Regions from separate parts of the Novosphingobium sp. ZN18A2 genome, predicted to be linked through region 3. Evidence: predicted binding sites of a transcription regulator. Region 3 holds the regulator's gene; each other region holds the start of a gene.
What was found. Region 3 encodes LexA, which represses DNA repair genes until DNA is damaged. Its sites were predicted from a motif close to GTTCCNCNCTTGTTCT; they were not measured.
Positions count from the first base shown of each region.

Region 1: the regulator LexA is predicted to act here: its motif matches at 2,735-2,750, upstream of radA (DNA repair protein RadA).
Region 2: the regulator LexA is predicted to act here: its motif matches at 3,335-3,350, upstream of recA (recombinase RecA).

Region 1 is NZ_CP136651.1:1,898,127-1,903,243, forward strand. Features, by position in the region: gene RXV95_RS09125 (inositol monophosphatase family protein) at 1-75, shown strand, start outside; tRNA gene RXV95_RS09130 (tRNA-Leu) at 118-201, shown strand; gene RXV95_RS09135 (SLC13 family permease) at 248-2,047, shown strand; gene RXV95_RS09140 (hypothetical protein) at 2,123-2,644, opposite strand; gene radA (DNA repair protein RadA) at 2,766-4,136, shown strand; gene RXV95_RS09150 (CvpA family protein) at 4,149-4,691, shown strand; gene RXV95_RS09155 (iron-sulfur cluster assembly scaffold protein) at 4,693-5,117, shown strand, end outside.
Region 2 is NZ_CP136651.1:1,116,997-1,122,113, reverse strand. Features, by position in the region: gene RXV95_RS05555 (elongation factor G) at 1-2,019, shown strand, start outside; gene recA (recombinase RecA) at 2,191-3,261, opposite strand; gene RXV95_RS05545 (response regulator) at 3,460-5,117, opposite strand, start outside.
Region 3 is NZ_CP136651.1:2,242,211-2,247,327, reverse strand. Features, by position in the region: gene RXV95_RS10790 (ComEC/Rec2 family competence protein) at 1-2,134, shown strand, start outside; gene lexA (transcriptional repressor LexA) at 2,131-2,847, opposite strand; gene RXV95_RS10780 (molybdopterin molybdotransferase MoeA) at 2,907-4,136, opposite strand; gene moaC (cyclic pyranopterin monophosphate synthase MoaC) at 4,121-4,591, opposite strand; gene RXV95_RS10770 (DUF5694 domain-containing protein) at 4,852-5,117, shown strand, end outside.

The sequences.
Region 1 (5,117 bases), 340 kb from region 3:
GTTCTGGCCGCGAACGACAATCTTCACTCGCGCCTGCACAAACTTGTTGCCGGTGCATTGAAAACGGGCGCTTGATGCAATGTCGCGGCGCGGGTAGGAACCCCGCGCCGATCCCGTGCCCCTGTGGCGGAATGGTAGACGCGAACGACTCAAAATCGTTTGTCGAAAGACGTGCCCGTTCGAGTCGGGCCAGGGGCACCATCGTCGAAGATTGGCGTTTGACCGGCGGACCTGTAGATCACGGGTGATGGCCTATATCCCCTCGCTCCACGCGACGATCGCAATGGCGATCACGGTCGCAATGTTCTGGGCCTTTGCCCGGGCAAAGGTTGGGGTAGAAATCGTTTCGCTTCTCACCATCGCGCTTATCGCGCTGGTGCTATACGTATATCCGCTTCCCGGCGGTGCCCCCACCGAAGGGCTGGAACTCGCCTTTTCGGGATTCGGCCATTACGCCCTGATCACGATCTGCGCTCTGATGGTGATGGGGCGCGGGCTGGTGACGACCGGCGCACTTGAGCCGGCGGCACGGTTTGTAGAGCGCGTGTGGAAGATCAACCGCCAGTTGGGGATGCTGTTTTCCCTGCTGATGGCATTCGGCCTGTCGATGATGATCAACGATACGCCGGTGCTGGTTCTGCTGCTGCCGATCTTCGTCCAGCTTGCGACGCGCGGAGTCATGCCGACATCGAAAACGCTGATGCCGCTCAACGCCGCCGTCCTGATCGGGGGTATGGCGACGACCATCGGCACGTCGACCAACCTGCTTGTGGTGTCGATTGCCAGCGATCTTGGCATGCCGCACATGAACGTGTTCCATTTCACGCCGATCGTGGCCATAGCGGCGCTGGTCGCGTTGCCCTATCTCTGGCTGGTCGCGCCGCGCCTTCTTCCCGACAACAGCGGGCCGGAAGAGATTGCACAGCGCCGCTTCATCAGCCGCCTGCGCGTCGGCGCGGGAAGCGACCTGATCGGCAAGCCGCTGGACCAAGTGCGCAAGCGCCTGCCGCAACACAGCGAGCTCGATCCCGAACTTTCCCTGCCGCTGGCCGAAGGGCAGGATGTCCGCATCACCGGAACGCACGAAGCGCTGGAAGAGGCGATCCGCCTGCTGAAAGGCGCGGCGGCACCGGGCTGGATTCTCGAACAGATCACCAACGAGGCAAGTCGCCATGGTGAAGTCGTCGTTGTCGCCGAACTGGCGGTGACTGCGGATTCGCGGCTTGTCGGCCATACACTGGAAACGTCCGGCATAGGCGAAAACCACGGCGTCGCGATTCTTGGTATCCACAAACCGGCACGCACCGGCATGATCTCGCAGCCGCGCTATCCCGGCGCGCGCGAGACGCTGCGCGAAGGCGACGTGCTTCTGGCGATGGGCACCATGCGCCGCTTGCAGGACTTTGCCGAAGCGGACAGCCTGCTGTTGCTTGACAGTTTCCGTGAAGTTCCGCGCCGTTCCAAGGCGCTGCTGGCGCTTGGCATCATGTTCGGATCGGTTTTCACCGCATCCATCGGCATCCTGCCGATTGCGATTGCCGCGCTGGGCGGGTCCATCGCCATGCTGATCACCGGGTGTGTGCGGTTCGACCGGATCGGCCAAGCCTTGTCTGCCAAGGTCATCGTTCTCGTCGCGGCGAGCATCGCGGTCGGCCGTCTTGTGCTGGAAAGCGGCGCGGCGGGTTGGCTGGGCCAGGTGTTCGCCGCCGTTCTGCAATTCCTGCCGCCGGCGGGTGTGCTGGCGGCGATCATGCTGTTCAGCACGCTGCTTACCAACTTCGCTTCCAACGCAACAGCGGCAACGGTGGGCACGCCTATCGCGTTCAACATCGCCCAAAAGCTGGGCTTACCGGCCGAGCCACTGATCCTTGCCGTCCTGTTCGGCTGCAACCTGTGCTATGCGACGCCAATTGCATACCAGACCAACATGTTGATCATGAGCGAGGGCGGATACCGCTTCCGCGACTATGTGCGCATGGGCGTGCCGCTGATCGGCCTGATGGTCGTCACGCTATCGATCCTTCTTGCAGTGAAGTTCCAGCTCTGACCCGTCTCGTTGGATGGATTCCCCCGGAGTCAGGCGGTGCCGGGCACGTAGCGGTGTCACCTTGGCGCCGCCGGTTTAGTTAACATCGGCCCCTGAACGCGCGGCCGATGCGGCAATCAGGCTGTCGACCTGGGCTTCCGTCGGGCGGGACGGGCCTTCCGCCTCTTCCCTGCGACGTTCTTCTTCCAGTCTTTTGAAATAGGCCGCGCGTTGCAAGGGCGTCATCCTGGCAATCGCGGCCCGATCGATCTGGAGATGGCCGCCCGGACCGAAGTCCGCCGCGGTGGAATAGACCGCGCTGCCGCCGTCGCCGGCGACGTGGATCGTGGGCGATCCAAAATTTCCCGGTGATTCAGAGCCCCAATGCGCAGGCTCCTTCGGCGTGGCACCCACCTTGTAGGTGATGCCCAGCTTGTCGCGCTCTTGCCGTTGCAGGGCGACTTTGCGTTCGCGCTGGTGAATGTTGGCGGCAACGGCCTGTCGGTGGCTGTCGTCGGCGAACATCGCCACGATTGCGGCAATCGCGATCGTGGCGATCGCGAAGTGCCGATACATCTTCGGGCTGATGCCCAGAACGGGTCCGTCTATAACACTCATAAGGTGACTGTATTTGGCAAACGGAAATTAACGACAGGGCTTGCGAACATGGTTAGGATTTCGTGGCCAGCGACAGTGCGGCGGGCTTGCGTTCCTCAAATGTTCCAACTATCGACAGCATATGGCCAAGCCCAAACGCCGCTATGTCTGCCAGGCCTGTGGCAGTATTTCCCACAGATGGCAGGGCCAGTGCCCCGATTGTGCGGAATGGAACACGCTCGCCGAAGAAGCGCCCGAAACGGTGTTTTCTGCAAAGCACGATCTTTCCGGGGGAGGGCGGGCGTTCGAATTCGTCTCGCTCGATTCGCCTGTTGCTTTGCCCCGTCGCCTTTCCACTGGCGTGGCGGAATTCGACCGCGCGCTTGGCGGTGGCCTTGTGCCGGGTTCCGCCGTCCTGATGGGCGGCGATCCGGGGATCGGCAAATCGACGCTGCTGTTGCAGGCTGCCGCCCGGATCGCGTCCTCCGGTGGAGATGTCGTTTACATCAGCGGGGAAGAGGCAGCCGACCAGGTACGATTGCGGGCGGACCGCCTGGGCCTGGGCAAGGCACCGATCCGGCTCGCATCCGCCACGTCGGTTCGCGACATTTTGACAACGCTTGGCCGGACGGGTGCACCGCGCCTGCTGGTCATCGATTCGATCCAGACCATGCATTCCGACCAGATCGAAGGTGCGCCGGGAACCGTCAGCCAGGTGCGTGGATGCGCATTCGAGCTGATACGCTACGCCAAGGAAAGCGGGGCCGCGCTGGTTCTTGTCGGCCACGTGACCAAGGACGGCGCCATCGCCGGTCCGCGTGTGCTGGAACACATGGTGGACGTGGTGATGAGCTTCGAGGGAGAACGAAGCCACCAGTATCGCATACTGCGCGCACTGAAAAATCGCTTCGGCGCTGTGGACGAGATCGGCGTTTTCGCAATGGCCGGTCAGGGCCTTGAAGAAGTTGCCAACCCGTCGATGCTGTTCCTGTCAGGACGAGACAGTCCGGTGGCCGGTAGTGCGGTTTTCCCCGCGCTGGAAGGCACGCGACCGGTTCTGGTCGAAATCCAGGCGCTGACCGTTCGCCTTGCCAGCGGGGCGACGCCGCGCCGCGCCGTTGTCGGTTGGGACAATGGAAGGCTGGCGATGCTTCTTGCCGTGCTGGAGGCGCGATGCGGACTCAATTTCTCGTCGGCCGAAGTCTATCTGAATGTCGCGGGGGGATACCGGCTGTCCGATCCGGCCGCCGATATCGCCGTTGCAGCCGCGCTTGTCTCTGCGCTGGCCGATCGGCCCTTGCCGCAATCGGGAATATGGTTCGGTGAAGTTTCGCTGGCCGGAGAGGTGCGGCCGGTCGCTCACGCTGCCACGCGGTTGAAAGAGGCGGCCAAGCTGGGATTCGATTGCGCATTTGGGCCGTCGGGCTGCGAAAATGGCGGGGCGAAGGAAATGCGCTATGCCGGTCTGGATTTACTTCCGAACCTCGTTGACCGGGTGATGGGTGGCTCATAAATTCCCTCCACAATGACAAGTCTCGATTATGTTGTGTTCGCGGTGGCCGGATTCGCAGCCGTCGGCGGGTTCTTTCGCGGTTTTACCGAGGAAATCCTGTCGCTTGCGGCGTGGTGCATCGCGCTTTTCGCGGTGCACTATTTCCATGAACCGCTGACGGCGATCATCACGCCTTATGTCGATAGCGAGACGGGGGCGGGCGTGCTTGCTTTCGTGCTTCTGATGCTGGTGCCCTATGTGCTGACCAAGGTGATTGCCCGCAGCGCCGGAAGGGCGAGCAGGACATCGGTCCTCGGCCCGATCGACCGCGTCCTGGGGTTCGGTTTCGGCGCGATAAAGGGCTTCATCATCGTTGTCCTGGCGTTCGCGATCGTCGTTTTCGGATACGATGTCGTCTGGGGTGCGCAGGGGCGTCCGACCTGGATCTCGCAAGGGCGGACGTACCCCTTCCTCAATGCTGCAAGCGAAGAGCTGATGACCATGATTTCCCAGCGGCGGGACGACGCCATGCGTGCCGAAACGCCGAAGCAGGCCGCCGGAAAGAAGAGCCGCTGACGTGTCCGCGAAGGGTCTTTATACACCCGAAATACTGGCCGCCGCGACGGGCCTTTCCGCCTGGCCGTGGGACGAGGGGCTTCCGCTGCGTGGCAATGCGCGTTCCCGCAGTTGCGGCAGCAGCATTGCGCTTGCGCTCGGCACGGACGATGCAGGTGCCATTCGCGCAATCGGAATCAGGCCGCATGCCTGTGCGGTCGGCCAAGCCGCCGCGCAAGTGTTCGCCCGATCGGCAACAGGGAAGGCCGCCGACGATCTGAAACAGGCGCGCCAGCAGATCGCTGCCTGGCTTGCGGGCGATCCGGCGGCGCCCGACTGGCCCGGCATCTCATTGCTCGACAACGCGCGCGCCTATCCCGCACGCCACGCGGCGATCCTGCTCGCCTGGGATGCCGCCATCGATGCACTGGAAAATCGGCAGGAATA
Region 2 (5,117 bases), 1.1 Mb from region 3:
CCAACCCGTGCGGTCGCATTGGTCGGGCCGGCCGGCACGGGTAAGACAAGCCTCGCCGAGGCAATGCTCTACGCCAGCGGCGCAACGACGCGCCAGGGGAGCGTGGAAGCGGGCACCAGCGTGGGCGACGCCAGTCCGGAGGCGCGCCAGCGAGGCGGCTCGACCGAACTCAACCTTTCGCACTTTGAATACCTGGGCGACCGTTTCGCCCTGATCGACACGCCCGGAGGTATCGGCTTCGCATCCGACGGGCTGGCCGCGCTGGCCAGCTGCGACATGGCGATCGTGGTGATAGACCCCAGCCCCGAACGCGCGGGACTTGCGGGTCCGATCCTGCGGCGGCTTGACGAAGCAGGCCTGCCCCATGCGATTTTCGTGAACAAGATGGACGGCGCACGTGCGGGATCGGTGCGCGAGATACTGGACGCATTGCAACCGATGAGCCGCGAACCGCTGGCCTTGCGCGAATTCCCGATCCGCGACGGCGAGCAGGTGACCGGCTATGTCGATGTCGCGCTGGAACGCGCCTATCGCTATCGCCCGGGCGAAGCGTCCGAGGTGGTCGAGATTCCGGCAGAGCTCGCCGTGCGCGAGAAGGAGGAGCACACCAGGCTTCTGGAAACGCTGGCCGATTTCGACGACGAACTGCTTGAAGCGCTGCTGATGGACGAAGTGCCCACGCAGGATACCGTGATGCACGACCTTGCCGACGATACCGCGCAGGCGAAAGTGGTGCCGGTGCTGTTCGGTTCGGCCCTGACCGACGGCGGCGTGCGGCGATTGTTGAAGATGTTGCGCCACGAAACGCCCTGGCCCGATGCGGCCGCACGGCGCGTGGGCCTGGCCGAAGGTGGCGCGCTGCACGTGTTCAAGGTTGCCAATGGCGGCTCTATGGGGCGGCTGGCGCTGGGCCGCGTGCTGGGCAACGCGCTGCACGAAGGCGATGACCTGTCGATCGGCGGGGAGGCAGCGCGCACCGGCTCGATCTTCGCATTACAGGGTGAAAAGACCGCCAAGTTGCCCGAAGCGCGCCCGGGCGACGTGGTAGCGGTCGCCAAGGTGGATGGCGCACGCAGCGGGATGCTGCTGGGTTCGGGCAGCGCGCCGCAACTGGGTGACGCGCTGGTGGAGTACCCGGCGCGCAATGCGGCGATGGCCATCAGCACGCGCGACCGGAAGGACGACGTCAAGCTGTCCGCCGCTCTCCACCGCCTGTGCGAGGAAGACCCTGCGCTGGAATGGGAGCAGGACGAGGAAAGCCACGAAACGCTGCTGCGCGGGGTGAACGACGAACACCTGCAGGTCGTGCTCGCACGCCTTGAGCGGCGCTATGGCGTTGCGGTGGATACCCACCCGCCGCGCATCGCTTATCGCGAATCGATCCGCAAACCGGCCGGTGCGCGCGGGCGGCACAAGAAGCAATCGGGCGGGCACGGCCAGTATGGCGACGCGGTGATCGAAATTCGGCCGCTGGAACGCGGCGCGGGCTTCGTCTTCGAAGACAGGATCAGCGGCGGGGTCATCCCCAAGCAGTGGATTCCCGCAGTCGAGGCCGGGATCAAGGATGCGATGATCAAGGGGCCGCTGGGCTTTCCCGTTGTGGACGTGGCGGTGACGCTGACCGACGGATCGTTCCATTCGGTCGATTCCTCGGAACTCGCCTTCCGCATCGCAGGGCGCATGGCGATGGCGGACGCGCTGGAAAAGGCCGCACCCTATCTTCTGGAACCGATGAGCAGGATTACCGTCGATACGCCGGCCGGAACGGGATCGAAGGCCGGGTCGGCACTCTCCAGCCGGCGCGGGCAGATCATGGGGCTTGGCCCGCATCCCGAATGGGATCGGTGGGAGCGGATTGAGGCGCTGCTGCCCGAAAGCGGGCTTTACGGACTTGACGCCGAACTGCGATCGCTGAGTCAGGGTCTGGCAAGTTATACCGCCGGGTTCGACCACCTGGCCGAACTGGCAGGCAAACAGGCGAGCGAAGTGGTGAAGGAGCGGGCGGTAGAGCTGGCCTGATCTTTGCGTCATTGGCACGCGCGCGCCGGAACCGCGCATACCGTGATCGCGCGCACCGAAACTGGGCACACCGGGGCTGCGCATAAAGGAAACCGCCGCGCCCCTGCCGGGGGGCGCGGCGGCTTTTGGGTTTCGCGGCCGGGCGCGGGGTTGCCCGGCCGCGCTCGAGGATCAGGCGTCGTCGTCCGCGTCCGGACCCGTCATCATCTCCTCGGCCACCCGGTCGGTGTGGCCGCGGATCGCAGCTTCCAGCCGGGAACACATTTCGGGATTTTCCTTGAGGAAGGTCTTGGCGTTTTCACGGCCCTGGCCGATCCGCACACTGTCATAGCTGAACCATGAACCGGACTTTTCCACCACCCCGGCCTTCACGCCAAGATCCAGGATCTCACCGATCTTGGAAATGCCCTCGCCATACATGATGTCGAATTCAACCTGCTTGAACGGCGGGGCGACCTTGTTCTTCACAACCTTCACGCGGGTGGCATTGCCGATCACCTCGTCCCGGTCTTTGATCTGGCCCGTGCGGCGGATGTCGAGCCGCACAGAGGCATAGAACTTGAGCGCGTTGCCACCGGTCGTCGTCTCGGGGTTCCCGTACATCACGCCGATCTTCATGCGCAGCTGGTTGATGAAGATCACCATGCAGCGCGAGCGGCTGATCGAACCGGTCAGCTTGCGCAGCGACTGGCTCATCAGGCGGGCCTGAAGGCCGACGTGGCTGTCGCCCATCTCGCCCTCGATTTCAGCGCGGGGGACGAGAGCTGCGACCGAATCGACCACCAGCACGTCGATCGCGTTCGACCGCACCAGCGTATCGGTGATTTCCAGCGCCTGTTCGCCCGTATCGGGCTGCGAAACAATCAGCTCGTCGATGTCGACGCCCAGCTTCTTGGCATAGACCGGGTCGAGCGCGTGTTCCGCGTCGACGAAGGCCGCCGTGCCGCCGGCCTTCTGCGCTTCCGCGATAACGTGGAGCGCCAACGTCGTCTTGCCAGAGCTTTCCGGGCCGTAAACCTCTATCACCCGGCCGCGCGGCAATCCGCCGATGCCCAGCGCGATATCCAGCCCCAGGCTGCCGGTGGAGATCGCTTCGACCTGCATGGTCTCTTTCGATCCGAGCTTCATCGCGCTGCCCTTGCCGAACGCGCGATCTATCTGTGCAAGCGCCGCATCAAGCGCCTTCTGCCGGTCCATGTCCTTGTCTTTGCCTTCCTGAATGAGCTTGAGCTGCGCCGCCATGGCTACGTCCCCTTGCCTAGAGTTGGCTCACACGAACCGTCAACAGGCGCAGTTGTATCCTGTTTGTTCTTATGGAACAAGAGGGGAACAATATTTTCGTTCCAACCCGAACGGACCGTTTTATTTCAATGGTTTATGCATCACGCAAAACGATCAGGCTTTGCACGTCCGTTCCACATCGCGCCAGATCGGTGTGATTTATCCCCCGCGAAGCGCGGTCTCCACCGCCGCGACGATCTGCGGAACGCTGAACGGCTTGGCCAGGAAATACATGTCGGGGATGTCGATGTCCTTGCGCAACTGCTCTTCGGCATAGCCGGACATGAACATCACCGGCAGGTCGGGCAGCAGGCGGCGGATCTCCCGCGCCATTGCCGGGCCGTCCATGCTGGGCATAACCACGTCGGTCAGCACCAGGTCGAACTTGCCGCCAGAAGCGATGGCGTCCAGCCCTTCCTCGCCATCGGCGGCAGTGGTCACTTCGTAACCCTGCCGGGTCAGCGCGCGCTCTGCCACGGCGCGCACGGTATCCTCGTCCTCGACAAGCAGGATACTGCCGCCGCCGCTCCATTCGCGTTTCTTCGCGGGCGCCTGCTTTTCCGCTGCCAACGGTTCTTCCGGAGCCGGGACATGGACCGGCAGGTAGATGGAGAAGCGCGTGCCCTGCCCCACTTCGCTTTCCGCGAAGATGAAGCCGCCCGATTGCTTCACGATGCCGTAAACCGTGGACAGGCCCAGTCCGGTGCCCTTGCCCTTTTCCTTGGTCGTGAAGAACGGTTCGAAGATCTTGCCGATCTGCGCGGGCTTGATGCCGTGACCGTTATCCTCAACCACCAGCGCGGTATAATCCCCGATCGGCAGGATCTCGCTCTTCATCGCGCGCACGTCCTGCGCGGTCACGCGGCGGGTGGCGAGCTTGAGCACGCCGCCCTGGTTCCCGGCCATCGCATCGCGCGCGTTCACGGCAAGGTTGAGCAGCACCTGTTCAAGCTGCACCGGATCGGCGCGAACAAGGCCCAGGTCACGGTCGTGCCGCACCACCAGTTCAATCTTTTCACCCAGCAAGCGCTTGAGCAGCGCCGAAACCTCGGAAACGACGTCCGGCAGTTGCAGCACTTCGGGCCGCAGCGTCTGTTGCCGAGAAAAGGCCAGCAATTGCCGCGTCAGCGAAGCCGCGCGATTCGAATTGGCCTTTACCTGCTGGATATCGTCATAATCGCTGTCGCCCGGCGTATGGCGCATCAGCATCAGGTCGCAATATCCGATGATCGCGGTCAGCACGTTGTTGAAATCGTGCGCCACGCCGCCGGCCAGCTGGCCCACCGCCTGCATCTTGGTGGCCTGCGCAATTTCCCGCTTGAGGCGGGTTTCCTCGCTCGAATCCTTCAGGGAAAGCAGCACCGAGCCCTCGCCCAGCCCGCGCACGCCCGCTAGGCTGAGGGACACCGGCTCTTCCGGCGAAACGCGCAGCCGCACGGCCACGTCGCCCGCCGCATTCGCGCCGCCCTGGGCGTGGCGACGCACCGCATCGGACAGGGCAGACTTGTCTTCTCGGATCACAAGATCAGAAGGATAGGGCGGGATCGCACCTTCCTCGCATCCCGCGGCGCGCAGGAAAGCGCTGTTGGCGAACAAGAAGCGACCGTCCCTGTCCGTCATCGCCAGACCCAGCGGCAGACGCGAGAGCAGCGCCTCTATCTGCGGCAGCCCTGTGCGTGCATCCCCCATGCCGCCCTGGTTGTCGATCAGCATGAACAGCGACGGCGTCCGGGCAGGATCGGGATCGTCCGGACCGTCCGGGTCCGCAACGGGAAAGTGCAATATGCGGACCGGAACGCCCTTGGTCCCTTCGCGCG
Region 3 (5,117 bases):
TCCGTTCGAACGCGGCCCCTGGCTGGCCGTTGCTTTCGCATGCGGGATTGCCGCGTGGTTTGTTCTTCCCGGATGGCCGGAATGGACCGTGCTTATCGCCGGTTGCGCGGCCTGCGCTGTGTTGGCGGGTGCGATGCTGGCTTGCGAGGGCGCCCTGGCGGGCAAATACCCGGTGCTGCTTGGCGCGACCATGGGCCTTGCCGTGATGGCGGCGGCAGGCTGCGCGACGATCTGGACGAAGTCCGCGCTTGCCGGAGTCCAACCGTTGCCCGGACGAATGGTGACCACGGTTCTGGGGCGCATCGTGGACCGGCAAGTGCAGCCCGCGCATGAGCGTGTGCGGCTTGTACTCGATGCCCGGATCGACGGCGTTGACCGGGCGGCAAGGGTGCGGATCAACCTGCTGCAGAAGTTGGATGCGCCGGATTACAGGGAAGGCGCGGTAATCCGCGTAAAGGCGCGGCTGATGCCGCCGGCGGGGCCGATGCTTCCAGGGGCTTACGATTTCGCGCGCACGGCGTGGTTTCGCGGGTGGGCGGCGACGGGCAGCGCGCTGGGCAGGCCGACCCTTGTCAAGTCCTCGCGCGGCGGCGGCACGATGCGCGCATTGCAACACGCGCTGTCGCGCCATGTGCGCGCGCATCTTGGCGGAACGCCGGGGGCGATCGCGGCGGCCTTCGCCAGTGGCGACCGGGGCGGAATCCGCAAGGCGGACGAAGACGCGATGCGCGATGCGGGGCTTACGCATCTTCTGTCGATCAGCGGGCTGCACGTCAGCGCGGTGATTGCCGCCGCCTATTTCCTCACCGTCCGGCTGCTCGCGCTTTGGCCCGCATTGGCGCTGCGCGTGCGGTTGCCACTCGTCGCAGCGGGGGCGGGGGCGGTGACGGGTATTTTCTATACCTTGCTGACCGGCGCGCAGGTTCCGACGGTGCGTTCGTGCATCGGTGCGGTGCTGGTGCTGGGGGCGCTGGCGCTGGGGCGCGATCCGCTGTCCATGCGGCTGGTAGCGGCGGCCGCGCTGTTCGTCATGGCGTTCTGGCCCGAGGCGGTGGCCGGTCCCAGCTTCCAGTTGAGCTTCGCGGCGGTCATCGCGATCGTTGCGCTTCATTCCTCCGCGCCGATGAAGGCGTTCGCCGCGCCGCGAGAGGAAGGTCCGGTTCGGCGCCTTGCGCGTGGCGCGGCCGTTCTTCTGGCAACCGGCGTCGTGATCGAACTGGTCCTTATGCCCATCGGCCTGTTCCACTTTCATCGTGCCGGCGTCTATGGCGCGCTGGCCAACGTAATCGCCATCCCGCTGACGACCTTCGTTTCGATGCCGCTGATCGCAGTCGCGCTTGTGCTCGACCTTGCGCATATCGGCGCGCCTGTGTGGTGGCTGGCGGGCCAATCGCTCGACCTCCTGATCGCCATCGCCCGTTTCACCGCGAGTCGTCCGGGCGCTGTCACGCTGATGCCCGCGATGGGGGGCGCTGCGTTTGCGCTTTTCGTGGGCGGCGGACTGTGGCTGGCACTGTGGAGCGGCAGGGTCCGCCTGGCCGGGCTGGTTCCGATCGGACTGGGCGTGGCGGGTCTTGCCTTCGTGAAACCACCCGATGTCCTTGTGACGGGTGACGGTCGCAATGTCGCGATTGCCGGCGCGGGGCACGATCTGTTCATCCTGCGCGAGGGGCGAAGCAGCTATACGCGCGACAACCTGAAAGAAATGGCTGGCAGGGCGGGAGAGCCTGCACCGGTGGCCGGATCGCCGGGCGCGCGCTGCAGTCCCGATTTCTGCAGCGTCACGATTCGGCGCGGCGGCAGGAACTGGCACCTGCTGATGGCGCGCAGCCGTTACAGGGTGGATGCACTGGCATTGGCCGCTGCTTGCGAACGGGCAGATATCGTCATCGCCGATCGCTGGCTTCCGTCAAGCTGCCGTCCGCGCTGGATCAAGGCGGACAGACGCTTCCTCGAACGGGCGGGCGGGCTTTCCATCGATCTGGAAAGCCGGCGCGTCACCAGCGTTGCAAGCCAGCAGGGACGACACGGATGGGAACGCCTTGGCGGGCAACGAACCTACATCAAACGCCCGACCACGCGGCCGGCACCCACCGCGACGGACGTCAAACCGGCCAGCGCGAACGTGCCTTAGTGATAGCGGCGCAACAGCCCCGCCAGACGGCCCTGCACCTGCACTTCGTCCGGTCGGTAGATTTGCGGTTCGTAAGCAGCGTTTGCCGGATCGAGGCGCACAAGCCCGTCTTCGCGGCGAAGGTATTTCAGCGTCGCTTCCTCTCCACGCACCAGCGCCACCACGATTTCGCCATCGCGGGCCGTGTCGGTGCGGCGGACAAGCGCATAGTCGCCGTCAAGGATGCCGGCTTCCACCATCGAATCGCCCGAAACCTCAAGCGCATAATGTTCGCCCGAGCCAAGCAGGGCGGCGGGGACGGGTAGGGTCGCGCTATCTTCCAGCGCCTCGATCGGGACGCCCGCCGCGATGCGGCCGTGCAGCGGGATTTCCACCACGTCGTTGGCAGGGGCCGGATTGGCAGGAGCAGGCCGCGATGCCTGTCCGCCGCGCACCACGCCGGTTGCCGTGTTCGCATTGGCCGCAGCGGGCGCCGCAGCCTTGGGACGGGCGGCGACCGCATCGGGCTGCTTGAGCACTTCCAGCGCCCTTGCCCGGTTTGGCAGGCGGCGGATGAAGCCGCGTTCTTCCAGCGCGGAAATCAGCCGGTGCACGCCCGACTTCGATTTGAGGTCCAGCGCGTCCTTCATTTCCTCGAAAGACGGGGAAATGCCCGATTCCTCGAGCTTCGACTGGATGAAAGTCAGCAGTTCGTGCTGCTTGCGGGTCAGCATCTCGCGCCACTCCGTGTGGTGAACGAATGCGGAACAGATACGAAACGATTCGCTACTCGTCAAGTAACCCCGTCCAGCCCCAGGACATATGTTGGCACTACGTCTCCCGCCGGGCGTTCGGGCGCGCCGGCCTTGCGCACGATCAGCGCGTTGGCATGGGCAAGGGGGGAAAGCGCACCCGAATCCTGAAGCGATTCGGGCACCACGCATTCGCCGTCCCAGCGTGCCCGGATGAACTCCATCCGGCTTCCGCCACGCGCCATCGGCGCGCCCAACGTGGCGGGAATGGTGGTGGGTAGCGGGTGGGCGCTTCCCAGTGCCTTGCGCAACAGAGGCAGCATGAACAGCCAGCCGGTGACAAAGGCCGACGCCGGATTGCCCGGCAAGCCCAGGATCAGCTGCTTGCCCCTGCGGGCCACCAGCAGCGGCTTGCCCGGCTTTATCGCCACGCGCCAGAACGCCAGTTCCGCGCCGATTTCGGCCAGCGCGGGGCGGATCAGGTCATGATCGCCAACCGATGCACCGCCGCTCGTCACCACAAGATCCGCCGCGGGTTGCGTGTCGAGCGCGGCGACGATGGCATCGATGCTGTCCGGCACCGGGCCGACGCGGGTAACGGCGGCGGGATAGGCGGAAGCCATCGCGGCCAGCATTGGGCCGTTGCTGGCGGGAAGCTGGTGCACCCCGCACGCGGCCCCCGGCGCAACCAGTTCGTCGCCCGAATCGATCACGGTTACGCGCGGCATGGCACGCACGGGCAACAGGTGGTGCCCGCCCGCGATGGCGAGCGCGATCTGCGCGGGGCCAAGCCGGGTTCCGGCGGGCAGGATTTCGCTGTCGGATGCAAAGTCCATCGCCGCCGGGCGGATATGGCGGTGCGGGGGCGAGGGCGGCTCACCCGTTACCCGCACGTGGTTTGCCTCGCACGTGCAGTCTTCCTGCAACAGTACGGAATCGGCTCCCTCGGGCACGACCGCACCCGTGGAGATGCGCACCGCCTCGCCGGGGGCTACCCGTCCGGCAAAAGGATGCCCCGCCGCGCTTTCGCCGACTATGCGGCATGGCCCCGGCAGGTCGGCCGCGCGGCAGGCATAACCGTCCATTGCCGAAACAGGGCGCGCAGGCTGGCTGCGCTGCGCCTTGAGCGGTTCGGCAAGGTAGAACCCCGCGCATTCCTCTGCCGCGCGATGTTCCATGCGCAATTGGGGCGCAAGGTCCAGCAGGCGGCGCTGCGCTTCTTCCAGCGGAAGCGGCGGCTGGCGCGGCGCGTCCCTCACGCGGCCTTCCATGTGCCGCTTTTCCCGCCGCGCTTCTCGATCAGGCGAACGCTTTCGATCACCATGCCCTTGTCGATGGCCTTTGCCATGTCGTAAATTGTCAAAAGCGCGACGGAAACCGCTGTTATCGCTTCCATTTCAACGCCGGTCCGGCCGGTCAGAGACGCGGTTGCGGTCGCTTCGATTGCGCCGTCCGGAAAGGTGAAGTCGACGCTTACCGCGTCAAGCGACAACGGGTGGCAAAGCGGGATAAGTTCGCCGGTCTTCTTCGCGGCCATGATGCCGGCAATCCGCGCGGTGGCAAGCACGTCGCCCTTCGCCACGGTTCCTTCGCGCACGGCGGCCAGCGCCTCTTGCGACATCGCGATCCGCCCGGCGGCCACGGCCACGCGATGCGTTTCCGCCTTTCCGCCGATATCGACCATCCGCGCGTTGCCCGCGTCGTCAAGATGGGTGAGTTTGTTCATGCCTTTGCAGATTACCCCGAATAAGTGGACGAAATTGACGGTTCCGCATCGCAACTTGGCGACGCCGGGCGATGAAGGGAAGGGGTATGGTCAAAGCGGGCAGAAAAGTCCGGGGCAGCCGTGCCGCCGCGAGGGGGCAGTCTGCGCCAGCAGGATAGTCTGCGCCGATGTGATGAGACTTGCTGTATTGACACAGTAATACGCATTGGGCAGTCACTTGCGACAGCAGTCGCAAGAGCAATCCGCACAGGGAACACGGCATGGCACGCAGATCCGTTTTTCGGGGCATTCTTCCCGCAATCGCGCTTGGCCTGTCGGCATTTTGCGCTGCACCGGCCTTGGCCGCGCCTTATCGCGCCGCCTTCGATCCCGGCGTGTTCAAGTACCACGGGCCGCACAAACCGAACGAGGTCATGGTGCTGGGCGGCGCGCATCTTCCGCAGCTTCCGGTGAAAATCGACGACGCGATGGTTGAGCCATTGATGCAGCGCCTTGCCGCGTGGAAGCCGCAGGAAATCGCCATAGA